DNA from 2 places in the Exiguobacterium sp. UBA1053 genome. Region 2 is predicted to be linked to the other one. Evidence: riboswitches for the same ligand, from Rfam matches in the RefSeq annotation. Region 2 holds a riboswitch; the other holds the start of a gene.

Region 1 (7,996 bases), on a different contig from region 2:
CGTCGCGATGGACCACGATATTCCTGTGTTGCAACCGAAACGGATTCGTGAAGACTATCAGGACGTCCTTGATTTAAAACCAGATCTCATTATCACGGCAGCTTACGGTCAGATTGTACCGACAGCGATTTTGGAAGCACCACGTTTTGGGGCGATCAACGTCCATGCGTCACTCCTACCGAAATATCGTGGCGGTGCACCGATTCATCAAGCAATCATCGATGGAGAAAAAGAGACAGGCGTGACGATCATGTATATGGTCGATCGACTGGATGCCGGTGATATGTTGTCAAAAATCATTGTTCCGATCGAAGAGAACGATACAGTCGGAACGATGTTTGAAAAGTTAGCGGACGCAGGAGCGCGACTATTGCTTGAGACCTTACCGCGTCTGTTCGCAGGTGAATTGACACCGGAAGCACAAGTCGAGGCAGAAGCGACGTTTGCGCCGAACATCTCACGCGAGCGGGAACGACTTGATTTTACGTTACCGGGTGAGACACTCTATGATCAAATCCGAGGAATGAATCCTTTCCCAAGTACGTATACGATGCTTGGTGATGACCGATTGAAAGTCTTTTTCGCGACGAAAGTCAAAGGAACGGGACGACCAGGCGAAATCATCGCTTTAGAAGCGGATGGTCCCGTCATCGCGACAGGTTCGGAGACAGCGTTGAAGCTGATCGACTTACAGCCGTCCGGAAAAAAACGGATGGACGGTGCTACGTTCATGCGCGGGATCGGTCAATCGCTTGAACTCGGACAACAAGTAGGTGAGAATGCATGAATGTACGTGACGCAGCAGTAACGACACTGATGAAAATTGGTCAAGGTGGTGCCTTCTCGACAATCACCGTCCACCAGATGCTTGAAAAGCGTGCTATCTCAGCAACAGATGTCGGCTTGTTCACGGAACTCGTCTACGGGACGCTCAGTCGTGAATTGACACTGGATTATATTTTGGAGCCGTATCTAGCGAAACAGAAAAAACTTGATCCGTTCATGCGTCCGTTGTTACGGATGAGTGTGTATCAATTGTTTTATCTTGATCGTGTACCGGATCATGCCGTCATCCATGAAGCTGTCGAGATTGCTAAAAAACGTGGAAAAGTCCACGTCTCGAAAGTCGTCAACGGAGTGCTCCGGAATGTATTACGGGCGGGAATGCCTCATTTCGCTGAAATCGAGCCTGTTGCAAAACGAATCAGCATCGAAACGAGTCACCCGCAGTGGCTCGTCGAACGTTGGATTGAACTGTTTGGTCCAGAAGAAACGCTTCAAATCTGTCAATTGAATAACACACCTGCACCGGTCACGGTTCGCATCAATCGGACGAAGACGACGCGAGAGGAAGCGATCGAGCTTCTACTCGACCAAGGTGTGACGGCAAAACCATCTACGGTCGCGCCAGACGGTCTCGAAATCGAACGAGGAAGCATTCAAAAAACGGATCTGATTGACCGAGGGTATCTTTCTCTGCAGGATGAGAGCTCAATGCTCGTCGCCCGTGCACTCGGTGTAGAAACATCTGATCATGTACTTGACAGCTGTGCCGCACCTGGTGGGAAAGCGATGCATATTGCTGAAGGTTTGACGACGGGAACACTACAGGCACTTGATCTTCATCCACATAAGATTAAATTGATTGAACAGCAAGCGACACGATTAGGTCTTACGACTGTTCAAGCAGAAGCGTTAGATGCTCGTAAAGCAGGAGACCGCTTTGAAGTAGAATCGTTTGATCGGATTCTTGTCGACGCACCTTGTTCAGGACTCGGTGTCATTCGAAGAAAACCAGATATCAAATGGACGAAACGCCCGGAACAACTCGAGCAACTCCCGAAAATTCAACGAGATATTCTGACATCTGTCTTACCACTCGTTAAAAAGGGTGGAACCTTCGTCTATTCGACTTGTACGATTGATCCGATCGAGAACGAGGATCAGACAGCGTTCATTCTCGATCAAGGATTTGAATTTGATACATCCTTCGCGGCACGGATGCCGGAATCCGTGCGACATCTGATCGGGGATCGAGCAGAACTCAAGTTGTTACCGACGACAGTCGGAACGGACGGCTTCTATATTGCCGCGTTTAAAAAACGAGAAGATTGACACGAACGGAGGACTGTCATGGAGTTAGCTCACCTTTCGACTACTGGGAAAGTCAGGACTAAAAATGAGGATACGGTATTACTCGTCGGGAACGCCGAACGTGGTCTTGCCGTCGTTGCGGACGGTATGGGAGGTCATGCTGCTGGCGATATCGCAAGTGCGATCGTTCGCGAGGTATTTGAAGCATCCTTTTCACTCATGCCAAATCGTCCGATGGAATTGTCTGAATGGATAGAACAACGTGTAGCCGAGGCAAATGCCCGGATTCTTCAGTTTTCAAAAGACGAGCAACTTGCAATCGTCGGAACGACCATTGCCTGCGTATGCTGGGTCGAAGATTTGCTCGTCATCGGTCATGTTGGAGATAGTAGGGTCTATGCCCTTGAAGGTACGGCGTTAAAACAATTGACGGATGATCATTCTTACGTCAACATGTTACGACAAATGGGGGAACTTTCGGATGAGGAAGTCGAAAATCATCCACGTAAGAATGTCATCACACGGTCGGTCGGCTCGAACGAAACAGTCGAAGTCGACATTCAAGTCAGAGATGCTCCAGACTATGACCTCGTCCTCGTCTGTAGTGACGGATTGACCGATGAAGTGCCAGATGATGTCATCGAACAGATCATCTTACAGGATGAGCCGCTTGATGAGATCGTTGGACGATTGGTGAAAGAAGCGAATGCTCGAGGAGGCGCGGATAATATTACGATTGCCGCCATCCGGTTCAAAGAAAGAAAGAGGGTCTGAATATGCGATACGGAGATCGATTAAATGACCGCTACCGCATAGAACGGCTAGTTGGAAGTGGCGGGATGGCGAATGTCTATCAAGCCTATGATGAGATTTTAAAGCGTCATGTTGCCATTAAGATTTTACGGACTGAATTTTCGCATGACGAACAGTTCATTCGTCGATTCGAACGTGAAGCGCATGCTGCTACCAGCTTGAATCATCCAAACATCGTTGCCGTCTATGATGTAGGCGAAGAAGATGCCATCTATTACATCGTCATGGAGTATATCGATGGTATGACATTAAAGACATTTTGTGAAAATCAAGCATTACCTGTGCCGCAGGCCGTCGATATCATCGCTCAAATTTGTGATGCGATCGATCACGCCCATGCACACCGGATCATCCATCGCGATATCAAACCGCAAAACATGTTGATTCGAGAAGATGGTACCGTCAAAGTAACGGATTTCGGAATCGCTGTGGCAATGTCGAATGCGACGCTGACGCATACGATGTCAGTCCTTGGATCCGTCCATTACTTTTCACCAGAACAAGCAAAAGGTAAATTTGCGGATGAGAAGTCGGATATCTATTCGCTTGGTGCTGTATTATACGAACTTGTTACAGGACAAGTCCCGTTCGAAGGTGATTCACCGGTTGTGATTGCTTTAAAGCATCTGCAAGATACACCGCGTCGCCCATCCGTCTTGAATCCGAAAGTGCCACAAGCGCTTGAGAACTGTATCATGCAGGCGCTCGCAAAAGCACCGCATGACCGCCAACAGTCCGTCGCAGCCTTTAAGACAGATATGGTGACGGCGTTGTCTGACGAACGAGCAAGTGAAGGCATCCGTGGTGCAGAAGAGGATGAGATGGAAAAGACGATGGTCTTATCGCCTGTACAAGTGCCAGAAGAATCAAAAGCGGAACCAGAATCACCCGCTGTCACGACCGTTCAACCGAAAACACCGGAAAAGAAAAAGAAAAAACGCTGGTGGATCGTCCTCTTATTGCTCATATTGCTAGGTGGTGCAGCTACGACGTTTGCGATGTGGCCAGATCCAACGGTCACCGTACCATCTGTCGTCAAGTCGGATGGAGACGAAGCGGAAACGAAGCTTGAGAAACTTGGATTCGTTGTTGAGACGACAGAACGAAATAGCGATACAGTCGAGGAAGGCGATGTCATCAGTCAGACACCGCGTGAAAACGCACAAGTCAAGAAGGGTTCGACAGTCAACTTGGTCGTCTCTACAGGTAGTGCTCCGGTCGAAGTACCGGATGTGACAGATGACGCTGAAAAAGAGGCGATCGCCACATTAAAAGAGGCTGGATTCGCAAAAGTCGAAGTCGAACGTGAAAAGTCGGATGAAATCGCGCGAGGTAATGTTATCCGACAATCGATCTCTGCTGGAACGGAAGTGATCGCAAAAGAACAGACGATTACGATCACTGTCTCAGAAGGAACTTCGTCCTTTGAATTGAAAGATTTGACGAACTTATCGAGTGATGAAGCAAAAGCGTATCTCGATGAAATGGGTCTCGACGGCACGTTTGAACAAGAATTTTCAAGTGACGTGAAGCTCGATCAAGTCATCCGTCAATTCCCGCAAGCAGGAGCACAAGTCGAACCGAACGACTCCGTGACTGTGTTCATCTCAAAAGGTGAGGAAGAAAAAACGGTGACGGCAACGTTCCCTGAAAAGGTCGTCTATGATGCGGTCAGCGAGAACGAGGACGAGGAACCACCGAAACAAGTCATCCGGATTGAGACGGAAGACGCGAAAGGGAAGCGGACCGTCATCGAGGAATCGATTGATCAAGATGAGACATTCGACGTGCCGGTGACGATTGATCCAGGAGAAGAAGGAAAAATTACGATCTATAAAGACGATACGGTGTATCGTTCAAAAACCATCACGTACAATCAAGCAAAAGACGCACAATGAATGTGATGAAAAAGGAGTGCATAGGATGACGGAACAACGCATCGAAGAGAATCGAGAAGGAACGATCATACGTCTGCAGGGTGGCTTTTATGATGTCATGACACCAGAAGGAGAGGTCCGTTCACGGGCAAGAGGGAATTTCCGAAAACGCGGCATCAGTCCAGTCGTCGGAGACGAGGTCGTTCTTCATATCGAAAGTGAGACAGGATATATTCTCGAAGTGAAGGAGCGGGACAACTTTTTAGTACGCCCTCCAGTCGCGAATATCGACCAGGCATTGCTCGTCGTCTCGGCGGCAGAACCTGATTTTTCAGCGCACTTGCTCGACCGATTTCTCGTTTTGATCGAAGCGAAGGAAATTCAACCCGTCATCCTATTGACGAAGATGGATTTGCTGGACGATGTTAAAGGACCGGCTGTCCGAGAGGCGATTGCCGCTTACCGGAAGATTGGGTATACGGTCATCGAGACATCAAGTGAGACGTTGGCAGGTATTGAGCAAGTCCGTCCGTTACTTGCTGGAAAAACGAGCGTTCTCGCCGGACAATCCGGTGTCGGGAAAAGTTCATTGCTCAATGCACTGGAACCCTCTCTTGATTTAGAAACAAGTGCGATCTCGAAATCACTCGGACGAGGACGTCATACGACGCGCCACGTCACATTGATGCCGCTTGCCGAAGGATTGATTGCCGATACGCCAGGTTTCTCGAACCTCGATTTTCCGTATGATATGGAAATCGAGGATGTACGGTGGAGTTTCCCTGAATTCGTGGCTGTACAAGATGATTGCAAATACCGAGGTTGCTTGCATTTGAATGAACCCGGTTGTGCCGTCAAGGAAGCCGTCGAAGCCCAAGAAATCATGTCCTCTCGTTATGAGAACTATGGTATGTTTATAGACGAAATCAAGAATCGAGCCCGGAGGTATTGAAGATGATTAAAATTGCACCATCTATCTTATCAGCAGATTTTGCGAATCTCGAACGCGATGTTAAAGCAGTCGAAGCAGCAGGCGCGGACTATATCCATTTTGATGTCATGGACGGTCAGTTCGTACCGAACATCTCATTTGGATTACCTGTGCTTAGCAGCTTACGTCAAAAGACGGATATGATTCTCGATGTCCATTTGATGATCGACCAGCCAGAACGTTTCGTCGAGGATTTCGTCAAAGCAGGGGCGGACATCGTGACGTTCCACGTCGAAGCGACGAATCATGTCCATCGTGTCTTGCAACAAATCAAAGCAGCGGGCGCAAAGGCAGGAGTCGTCTTGAATCCCCATACGCCATTATCAACGATTGAACACGTCCTTGAGGATGTCGATATGGTTTTATTGATGACGGTCAATCCGGGCTTTGGTGGACAAGCCTTCATCGAGCGTGTCATGCCGAAACTCGCAGCACTTGCGCAAATGAAAGCAGATCGTGGTCTGACATTTGAAATCGAGATTGACGGTGGCGTCAATCCGGAAACGGCAAAGCTTTGCATCGATAACGGTGCGAACGTTCTCGTCGCAGGATCAGCAATCTACAATGCACCAGATTATGCGGAAGCGATCACTAGCATTCGTCAAGGGGCTGCCGTATAATAAGAACGAGAAAACGAAATATGATGACCGCAAGGGGTGTCGCTTGAAAAGCGGCTGAGAGAAGTCTTTTAGACTTTAACCCTTCGAACCTGTTCCGTTCAAACGGACGTAGGGATGTGGCGCACGCAGGCAGTACGGCGTTCGTCGTACTGCCTTTTTGCGTCCTCTCGTACAATGAAGGAGGAAAATAGCATGAAACGGTTACAAATGATGATGGAAATTGCCATCTTCGCCAGTCTCGGAGTCGTCTTTGATTTACTGATTCCATTCAAAATGCCACAAGGAGGCTCAATCAGCTTAGCGATGTTACCGATCTTCGTCATGGCATTTCGCCACGGTGTCGTCGGAGGGGTCGTCACGGGAGCGCTTGTCGGTACGATTCAATTGATGTTCGCTCCACAAGTCTTGACGATCGTTCAACCGATGCTTGACTATACGATTGCGTATGGTGTCGTCGGATTAAGTGGTCTGTTCGCGCGTCAAGTCAGACTAGCCGCGCGCAATGGACAAAAGAAAAGCTTGATGGCGTTCGTTCTCCTGGCGACGTTATTAGGCGCAGGACTCCGTTATATCTGTCATGTCATCAGTGGAATCGTCTTTTTTGCCGAGTATGCCGAAGGTCCAGTCGTACCGTATTCATTGATTTATAACGCGACATACATGGTACCGTCTTACGTTCTTTGTGGTGTCGTTGCGGGTCTTTTATTCACGACTGCGCCACGCTTACTCCGTTATTCGGCACGAGGCGTCTGAGATGCGGGCGATTCTCGTCTGTGCCGGTCCGCGAGAAGAAGCGCCGGATTTACGGAAGTTTTGTCAGCCAGGTGACTTTATCGTCGGTGTCGACGGTGGTGTTCAGACGATTGAATCGTTTGGGCTGACATGCGACCTGACGATTGGTGATTTTGATTCTCTTGGTTATGTACCAGAAGGGGCAATCGTTCATCCGGCCGAGAAAGATGAAACGGATCTCGAACTGGCACTTCGTACAGTCTCAGAGAAGAAACAGTTTGAGGATACCTTCATCATCGGGGCGACAGGTGGGCGGCTCGACATGACCGTCCAAAATGTATATCTATTGAAGCGATACCCAGAGGCACGACTCGTGACGAAACGAGAAGAGGTACGATACTTGGCTGAGGGAACGTATGCAGTCGAAGCAGGGAGCTATCATTATCTTTCGTTCATTCCACTCGTACCATCGACTTTAAGCTTATCCGGAGTCAAATATCCACTTGATGCACATCCAGTACCGGTCGGAGGTTCCTTGACCGTCAGTAATGAATGGTGTGCGTCAGAAGCGAAGGTAGAGCTCCATCAAGGAGAACTATTGATGATGCGGACGCTTAAGGAATAGCACAATCATAGGAAAGAGGCCGTGGATGACTCCGCGGCCTCTTTTTAGATGAAATTATTCGTCGAGTTGAGAAGGGGCGACACGGATGTCGCTTTGAGCGGATAGATGTTTTCCTTTGACGAAGAGATGATAACTTCCCCACATGACAAGGAAGAAAGGAACACCGATGTATAGAGCGATTCGTTGATCCGCTTGAAACGCAAGACTGACGAGGACGACGACGTTAAGTGTCAACGAAATCAGT
Region 2 (7,996 bases):
GGGGAAATCAACGATCCTGAAGGCAATCGCAGACCTTGTCCCAGTTAACGCGGGAACGGTTCTCGTCGATGGAGAGGTCAATCGAAACAAGATTGCCTTCGTTCCGGATATCCAGACGATGCCCGGCTACATGACGGTCGGTGATGCGCTGACGTATATGGCGGATTATTACTCCGACTGGAACCAGGCGACAGCGGATGAACTGATGCGGATCTTCCAGCTGTTATCGACAGATAAGATCACGGACTTATCAAAAGGGAACCAGGCGAAGGTCAGCTTGATCCTCGGTTTCGCTCTCGATCGTCCGTACTTATTACTCGACGAACCATTCGCTGGGATCGATCTGTTTACGAAAGAACAGATTGCCGGACTATTCTCGAGTCACTTCATGGAAGGACGCGGCATCCTGATGACGACACACGAAATTCAGGAAATCGAGCACTTGATCGACCGGGTCGTCTTCTTACAGGACGGTCGAATCATCGATGAACATGAGACGGAAGAGATGCGGGAACTGTACGGGAAATCGGTTCAGGACCGGATGCGGGAGGTCTATTTGCGATGAAACAATACATACAATTGACGAACGAAGAGATTAAGCGGAGTTTTAAGATATATGTAATTGCGGTCCTTGTAATGGCAGCGATTGAGTTAGTGTCGGTCGTTGTAAACGTCAAACTACATGAGCGCAGAATTGAAGATTACTTGAAGTCAAATACAGCTACATTGTATGAAGCATTCAATGACATCGGAAAAATTTCATTCATTGATACAACTTCCTTTTTCAGTTACATGACATTGCTTGGTGTAGCATTAGTCGTTATTTATTCTATTCAGATTTGGTACCGCGATTGGATAGGTGAAACGAAGTATATCTATCGTTTATTGATGCTTCCAGGGAATCGTGCAAGTATTTTCTTCTCGAAATTGACAACAGTTTTTTTAATCATCATGAGTTTTCTTGGTATCCAATGGTGTTTGATTCAAATTGGTAACCGTCTCTTCCGGTTGGTTGTTCGAGAGGATTATATGGATAAAAATAGCTTACGAACTGTCGGAAGTACATTAGGTGAATTATTTTCGCTGAATTTGACGAATTTATTCATCATTCTTGCGGTAGCGTTGTTTATCGTAAACTTTATGTTTTTGCTTGTCTTAATTGAACGCTCCTATCGTAAATGGAGTGGATTCATTCGAGTGGGAATTGAGATTTTTATTATGGTCATTTGCTTAGTAGCAAGTATGTATTTCTTAGATCAGACTAAGCTGTTATTGAACTCGGAAAAGGCATATGTATTGATGAGCTTGTTTGTTATCTATTTTGTTTATGTGATTTGGAGAAGCCTTCGTTTATTAAAATGGAAAATTGCTGTTTAAGGAGGACACTATGCGTTCAATCAAATATGTATTACTTTTAGGTGTCATCTGTATTGTGTCTTTAGGATTTTATGTTGGGCAGGTCCTTTCGTTCGATAAGGTGAAATTTATCGTCGAAACGAAAAAAGGCGATCCGAACGAAGATGTCGTTCAAAATATGCAACTTCGTCTCAGTGAGTGGGGTCAAAATCCGAACGAATACAATATTTCGATGAACGGGAACGTTAAGCAGTACAATAAATCAATACTGTCGTATCTATTTAATGATGAATCTAGTTGGAAGGATGCCCCACGTTCGTTCCAGCAATTCATTTGGAAAAATGATACACATGTATTTTCACAAGATTCGGTTACATATGGTATAAATAAGTTGAGTAATGACGAGCTGGAGCTACAGTATTGGAATGCTTTGAATAACAAATTGTCAAGCATGACAATTAAATTGCCTGAAACACAAATGAATGAAAAGTTACGTTTTTCTCCGTTTCAACGAACAGAAGATATGTTATTGATTGATTCGTCTACTCTTAACAAAGAAATTGAAAGAGAACATATCTATCAAATCGACTTAACAAAGAAATCGATGACAAAAATTAAATTACCTGACGCTTTAGGAAAAGATGATGCGATTCGATCGTTTTATGATGGGAAAATGATTGTTGACCAAGTAAAAGAAGTAGAAGGTTCTGAGGATTTTTTATCTGAAACCGTCGTGAAGGATGGTAAACAAACGAAAATATTAAAAGAATTCGAGGAAGTGTACTCCTCATACGCTATAAACGGTGGAAAATATTTCTTAGGTCTTGATGAATCATCTTCACAAGTATCAGATAAGAAAAGATTTGAATGGCAAATCTACGATTTCGAATCACACCAGTCCTCTTCGCACTCGATTCAGCTTGATTCGATTGCGACGGATGAAGCGTTCTCAAATAGAAGCGTTACGGTAGATCGTGATTATATTTACTTCGCTTACCGAACGAAAAAAGATGAAGTCAAATCATTAGTGATCAATCCACTGACATCTGAGATTGTTTATGAAGCTGACATTCATAAAAAAGGATCAAAAAATGAACTACTCTTAAATAGCATCATAACAAATTAATAAAATTAACTAATTTCCACTCTTAATTTGAAACCTCCCGTTTTCTTCCAACGTATAAAGACTATACAAAGGGGGAACTCACATGCAATTCTTGATTTTTGTCGTCTTTGCAGGTGCCATGTATTGGTTCTACTACAATTTCTTACTCGGGTACCGTAAGAAAAACATCACAATGACGTTCGACGATCGGTTTTATTCACTCGACGAACATGTTGCAGCCATCGAACAAAAGCTCGCAACGGATGGGCACTCGGCCCGTTATCTCGGTGACCGTCGTTTTGAAGTTGATGGTAAACCTTATCTGTTCCTCGAGCGGACGGTCTCAGTCGGCGGGACCCCGACACAACAGACGATTCTTGAGCAACAAAAAAAATAACTCTCCCATGTGCGGGAGAGTTTTTTCGTTAGACCGGAATCCGGTCCAGGGGGTGCGGTTGCTGCGACGAACGATACCAGCGGATGATCCAGTGATCGATGCCGATTTGATAGGCAAAGCGTCCTGCAGCCAGTAAGGCGATTGACGCTGCTAAGAACAACGGGTTTAACGCAATCGTCCCAGCGAGTAAGTAATTGAGATTCATGATACTACCGATGACCAGTGCAGGGACCGTCAACAGACTAAGAAACAACAAGATCCCGACGACGAGTTCCGCGAACGGAATCAAGGCGTTGATCAGCCCGACGTTCGGTAAGGCGAGTTGCTCAATCATCGTCGCATACCAGGAACTGACGAGTGCGTCTTCGCCAGTTGACTTCGCGAGTGCTCCTTCGAGAAACGGTTTCGCATCGAAGCCATTAATGTACTTACCGATTCCGGCGATGAACCACTGGATTCCGAGCCAGAGTCGGATGATCGTCAATAGACCGAGACCGATGATGTGTAATGCTTTCACTTTCAGACACTCCTCTACTACAACATAGTCCCCATCATACTGAAAAATCATCAGCGAGATGGGGACTATCATCATAACGTCATCGAACCGTCATCGACCTGTTACAAAAAAGGATAAGGTAACGGTTTCATGACCGTTGATCGAGGCGATGACTGATTGCAGTTAATAAAGCAGCAACGAGCGCAACCAGTCCACCGACGAGTGCCGTGTTCATCATCGGACCGTTCGCATAGACGATGCCACCGAGTGCCGAACCAAAAGCAATCCCGACGTTACTCGCAACCGGCATCAATGAAGCGGCGAGTCCTTTTGCTTCTGGATTGAACTTTTCAGCGAGGTCAATCAAGTAGATTTGTGTCGAGGTCGTCAGTAGAATCGACATCAACGACATCAAGGCGATGTTGAACAGACCAAGCGGAAGGGATGCTGTCGTGAAGTATAACGCAGCAAGGACGATTGCTTGTACAACGAAGACGAACCGTAAGCGTCCCATCGGATTTTTACTGGCGATTTTACCGGCAAGGATGTTACTAAATATCGAGACGACTCCGTAAGCGAGCAAGATCGGACTGATCCACGTTTTCGCAATCCCAAGTTCTGTTTGTAAAATCGGTACGAGGTATGTGTAGACGACATAAGTTGCCCCGAATCCAAACGACGGAATAAAGAAGGCGATCAGGATCCGTGGGTTGGCGAGCAATCCAAGCTGTTCCTTAATTGAACCGGAACCCGTCGATTGCTGGACCGGAACGATCTTCCATACTGCGAGGAACGCGATCAATCCCATGACTGTCGTTAGCCAGAACGTAGCTTCGAAGCCAGCGTGTTGACCGATGAACGTTCCAATCGGAACACCTAAAACGTTCGCAAGTGTAAAACCACCGAAAATGAACGAGACGGCAACACCGCGCTTCGCGACAGGTACACCGTCACTGGCGACAACCATTGCGAGTGAGATCAAGACACCAGTCAGGATGGCTGTCAGAATGCGGGTTGCGAGCAATACTTCGTAACTTGGTGCAAAACTACTGGCAAGATTCAATAAGACCCAGGCGAGTAAGAGACGTAGGATCAGACGACGCCGTTCCAGGTGACCGGTCAGCGACATGACGATCGGTGTACCGATTGCAAAGGAGATGGCAAAGGCTGAAACGAGCGTACCTGCTGTTGCGATCGTGATATCAAGGGCTGAGGAGATTTCAGCGAGGATCCCGACGATGACGAATTCGCTAGTTCCGAGAACGAACGTCAGGAGCGACAACGTGGCGATCAAGAGCCAATCGCGTCGACTTAAACGAGTAGTAGGTGACATGGATGATTCCTCAATTCTAGCGCTTGCGCGCGAAACTATGAGTAACAGAATAGCATGAAACGATTTCGTCGGGTATCGCAAAGCGAGATTTCGGGAAAAGAACCATTATTCGAAATAGCGTGTGAATTTCCAGGCTTGCTGTTTTTTGCGTATACTACAGAAGAAGACTACTTATAAAGGAGTGGAAACGATGCAAGCGACAGTGACATGGAACAAACAGATGGGATTTAGTGGACAGACGGAATCAGGGCATCATCTGGCGATGGACGCAGCACCCGAAAACGGTGGCGAAAACCAAGCGCCACGACCGACTGAACTCTTGCTACATGCCGTTGCCGGCTGTACAGGAATTGATATCGTCTCGATTTTAGAGAAGATGCGCTTGACGATCACCCATTTCGAAATGGATATCGAAGGAGAACGGGCAGAGGACCATCCGCGGCGTTTTACGTCGATCTCGATTCATTATCGGCTCGAAGGTGATCTCCCGGAAGATAAGGTCCGTCGCGCTATCTCGTTATCAAAGGATAAATATTGTTCGGTCTCGCAATCCCTGAACGCTGAGATTTCCGTCTATTATTCAATCAATGGTGTCCGGAGCGAGGATCCTTTGTGAAAAAAGTCGTACTGATCGGTTGCCTGTTGCTTGCAGGGTGTGCGCAGGAGACGATGGAACCAACGAAACCATCGCAACCGGAAACGAAGCAACCAACAGAAGAAAAGAAACCGAAACCTGAGCCAACGAAAGAGGAACGACAACAAGCAAAACTAAAGCAACAATTAAAAGCGATGTCGACGTCAGAAAAAATCGATCAACTGCTCTACATCGGAGTCGCCGGCACGGAACTTTCAGCAGCTGACCGGAAATTGTTACAGACGCATGCGATTGGCGGGGTCTTATTGCTCGGCGGAAACATTACGTCGGAAGAGCAACTCTTGACGTTCACGCGTGCGATTCAAGAGACGAACCAAAAACCGTATGCGTTCGTCGGGATTGATGAAGAAGGCGGACGCGTCAGCCGGGTACCGGATCAACGATTACGTCTCCCGACGAGTCAACGGATGGCGCAAGGTGCAGATGCTGCAAAAATGGAAGATGTCGGACGTACGCTCGGTCACCTGTCACGATTTTATGGGTTCAACATGGACTTCGCACCGGTCCTTGACGTCAATAGCAATCCGAACAATCCAATCATCGGCGACCGTGCGTTAAGTGCTGATCCGAAGACCGTCGCGACTCTCGGTACGGCCCTGATGCATGGGATGCAAGAGACGGGAACGATTCCGGTCGTCAAACATTTTCCCGGTCACGGCAATACGAGTGTCGATTCCCATGTCGGTTTGCCGAAAGTGACAGCATCAAAGGAAGAACTGAAGCGAACGGAACTGTTACCGTTCCAAGAAGCGATTCAAGAGGGCGCCGAGATGGTGATGGTCGCCCATATTCTCTATCCCGCGTATGACAATACGAATCCGTCCTCGCTCTCAAAGCCGATCTTGACTGACCTCTTGCGTCAGCAACTCGGATTCAACGGTGTCATCATCACGGATGATCTCGTCATGGGGGCGATCACGAAACAATATGGTCTTGCGGAAGCGGCACGCCAGGCACTTGTCAATGGAGCAGATATGGCGATGTTTTCGGAAGCAGGTGCCTATACGAAGGTCCACACCGAAGTAATGCAAGCCGTTAAAGACAAAACGCTGACGCCTGCGATGCTCGATGCTAAAGTGATGCGGATCTTAAAGCTGAAGCAGACCTATGCCGACAGCCAAGAGCAACAGCGACCGACGAAATCGGAGCTGATTCAGCAAGTGGAAGCGCTCAACTAGGACTAGCGAAGCAAAGCGACTCATGCTAGACTAATGGGGCAAGCCAATTAAACACGAAAAGACACTAGGGGAGTCTCCCAGCAGACTGAGACGGAAGTATCCGGACCCTTTGAACCTGATCTAGTTCGTACTAGCGGAGGGAAGTGGCTCGAAATCCTAGATATCCTTAGCGCTTCAGCGCATTTTCGGACCACTCCCTTCAACATCGGGAGTGGTCCTTTTTCGTATGGAAAGGAAGAACATGATGCGTTTACATCTGATTTCGACGGGATCCATTAATCCGCTTGACGAAATAAAGACCTTTCAATCGCTTCAACCTTATACGGATCAGCTACATCTACGAGAACCGAACTTATCGGCAGCAGAATTGCTTGATCTGATTGACGCGCTCCTTACACATGGTTATTCGCCTGAGCAGTTAACGGTTCATGACCGGGTCGATGTCGCCCATGTCGCAGGCATCGGTGTGCAGTTGACGCGCCGGTCCTTGAGTGTCCGTGATGTCCGTCGTCATTTTCCGAATCTCGTCATCGGGAAATCGGTCCATTCACTAGCAGAGGCACTGGCAGCAGAAGCGGAAGGAGCCGACCGACTGCTGTACGGTCATATTTATTCGACAGCGTCGAAGCCGAATGTGCCACCACGAGGGATTGACGCCTTGAAGCAAGTCGTCACCTTCACGACGAAACCAGTCATTGCAATTGGCGGGATTACACCAGAACGCATGCCTGAAATCGCAGCGACCGGTGTAACCGGAATCGCCGTCTTATCGGGGATTCTCGGTCAAGCGGATCCACTTGCTGCCATTCAGCGTTATCAGGGGGTACGGGTATGACGGATCACATCATCATCGGTGGTGGAGTCATCGGTTTGACGCTTGCTTACAGTCTCGCTTGTCAGAACGAATCCGTTCTTGTCCTTGATCGCGGAACATGCGGACAAGGGACGAGTCGGGCGGCTGCCGGGATGCTTGCGACGGACATCGAGCTGAGAGAAGAATTGCATACGCTTGCCGCGCGAAGTCGCCGTCTGTATCCGTTACTTGCGCGACGCCTCACGCGCGAGACCGGGATCGATTGTGGCTACCGGGAACAACCATTTTTATTGAAACGAAATGGGCAAGAATACTTATTTCCATCGGTCGGTCAAATCGATCCGCGACGACTAACGACTGCATTGATGTATGCCTTACACGCACGTGGCATATCGATTGAAGAACAGGTGGAAGTCACACGCATCGAAGAGAGCGATGACTTCGTCAGGATCGAGTCGAACGCGAGAATGTGGACCGGACGAACGGTGACGGTCGCTGCCGGACGCGGGTCGCAAGCCTTGCTCGATACAGCTGGTATTTCGATCGCGACTTATGGGGTCAAAGGGGAATGTCTCGCCGTCCGTCTCGCGGGTCAGCCGTTACGCTCGATTCTGTTTGATGACGCCGTCTACCTCGTTCCGAAAGCAGACGGACGAATTTTG

Evidence for each region. Region 2 has a riboswitch for thiamine pyrophosphate ahead of B3G15_RS01510 (thiamine phosphate synthase). Riboswitches for the same ligand answer to the same signal wherever they lie in the genome.
Region 1: another riboswitch for thiamine pyrophosphate. It lies ahead of thiT (energy-coupled thiamine transporter ThiT); the one in region 2 lies ahead of B3G15_RS01510 (thiamine phosphate synthase).

What each region holds. Positions count from the first base shown of each region.
Region 1 covers NZ_DCDO01000013.1:240,705-248,700, reverse strand. Annotated here, with positions in the region: gene fmt (methionyl-tRNA formyltransferase) at 1-787, shown strand, start outside; gene rsmB (16S rRNA (cytosine(967)-C(5))-methyltransferase RsmB) at 784-2,115, shown strand; gene B3G15_RS09040 (Stp1/IreP family PP2C-type Ser/Thr phosphatase) at 2,134-2,868, shown strand; gene pknB (Stk1 family PASTA domain-containing Ser/Thr kinase) at 2,871-4,805, shown strand; gene rsgA (ribosome small subunit-dependent GTPase A) at 4,831-5,736, shown strand; gene rpe (ribulose-phosphate 3-epimerase) at 5,739-6,395, shown strand; TPP riboswitch at 6,418-6,527, shown strand; gene thiT (energy-coupled thiamine transporter ThiT) at 6,588-7,148, shown strand; gene B3G15_RS09015 (thiamine diphosphokinase) at 7,150-7,752, shown strand; gene B3G15_RS09010 (amino acid permease) at 7,807-7,996, opposite strand, start outside.
Region 2 covers NZ_DCDO01000003.1:97,259-105,254, reverse strand. Annotated here, with positions in the region: gene B3G15_RS01550 (ABC transporter ATP-binding protein) at 1-565, shown strand, start outside; gene B3G15_RS01545 (hypothetical protein) at 562-1,377, shown strand; gene B3G15_RS01540 (hypothetical protein) at 1,388-2,482, shown strand; gene B3G15_RS01535 (hypothetical protein) at 2,565-2,858, shown strand; gene B3G15_RS01530 (DoxX family membrane protein) at 2,887-3,375, opposite strand; gene B3G15_RS01525 (MFS transporter) at 3,503-4,687, opposite strand; gene B3G15_RS01520 (OsmC family protein) at 4,878-5,303, shown strand; gene nagZ (beta-N-acetylhexosaminidase) at 5,300-6,520, shown strand; TPP riboswitch at 6,577-6,679, shown strand; gene B3G15_RS01510 (thiamine phosphate synthase) at 6,762-7,355, shown strand; gene B3G15_RS01505 (FAD-dependent oxidoreductase) at 7,352-7,996, shown strand, end outside.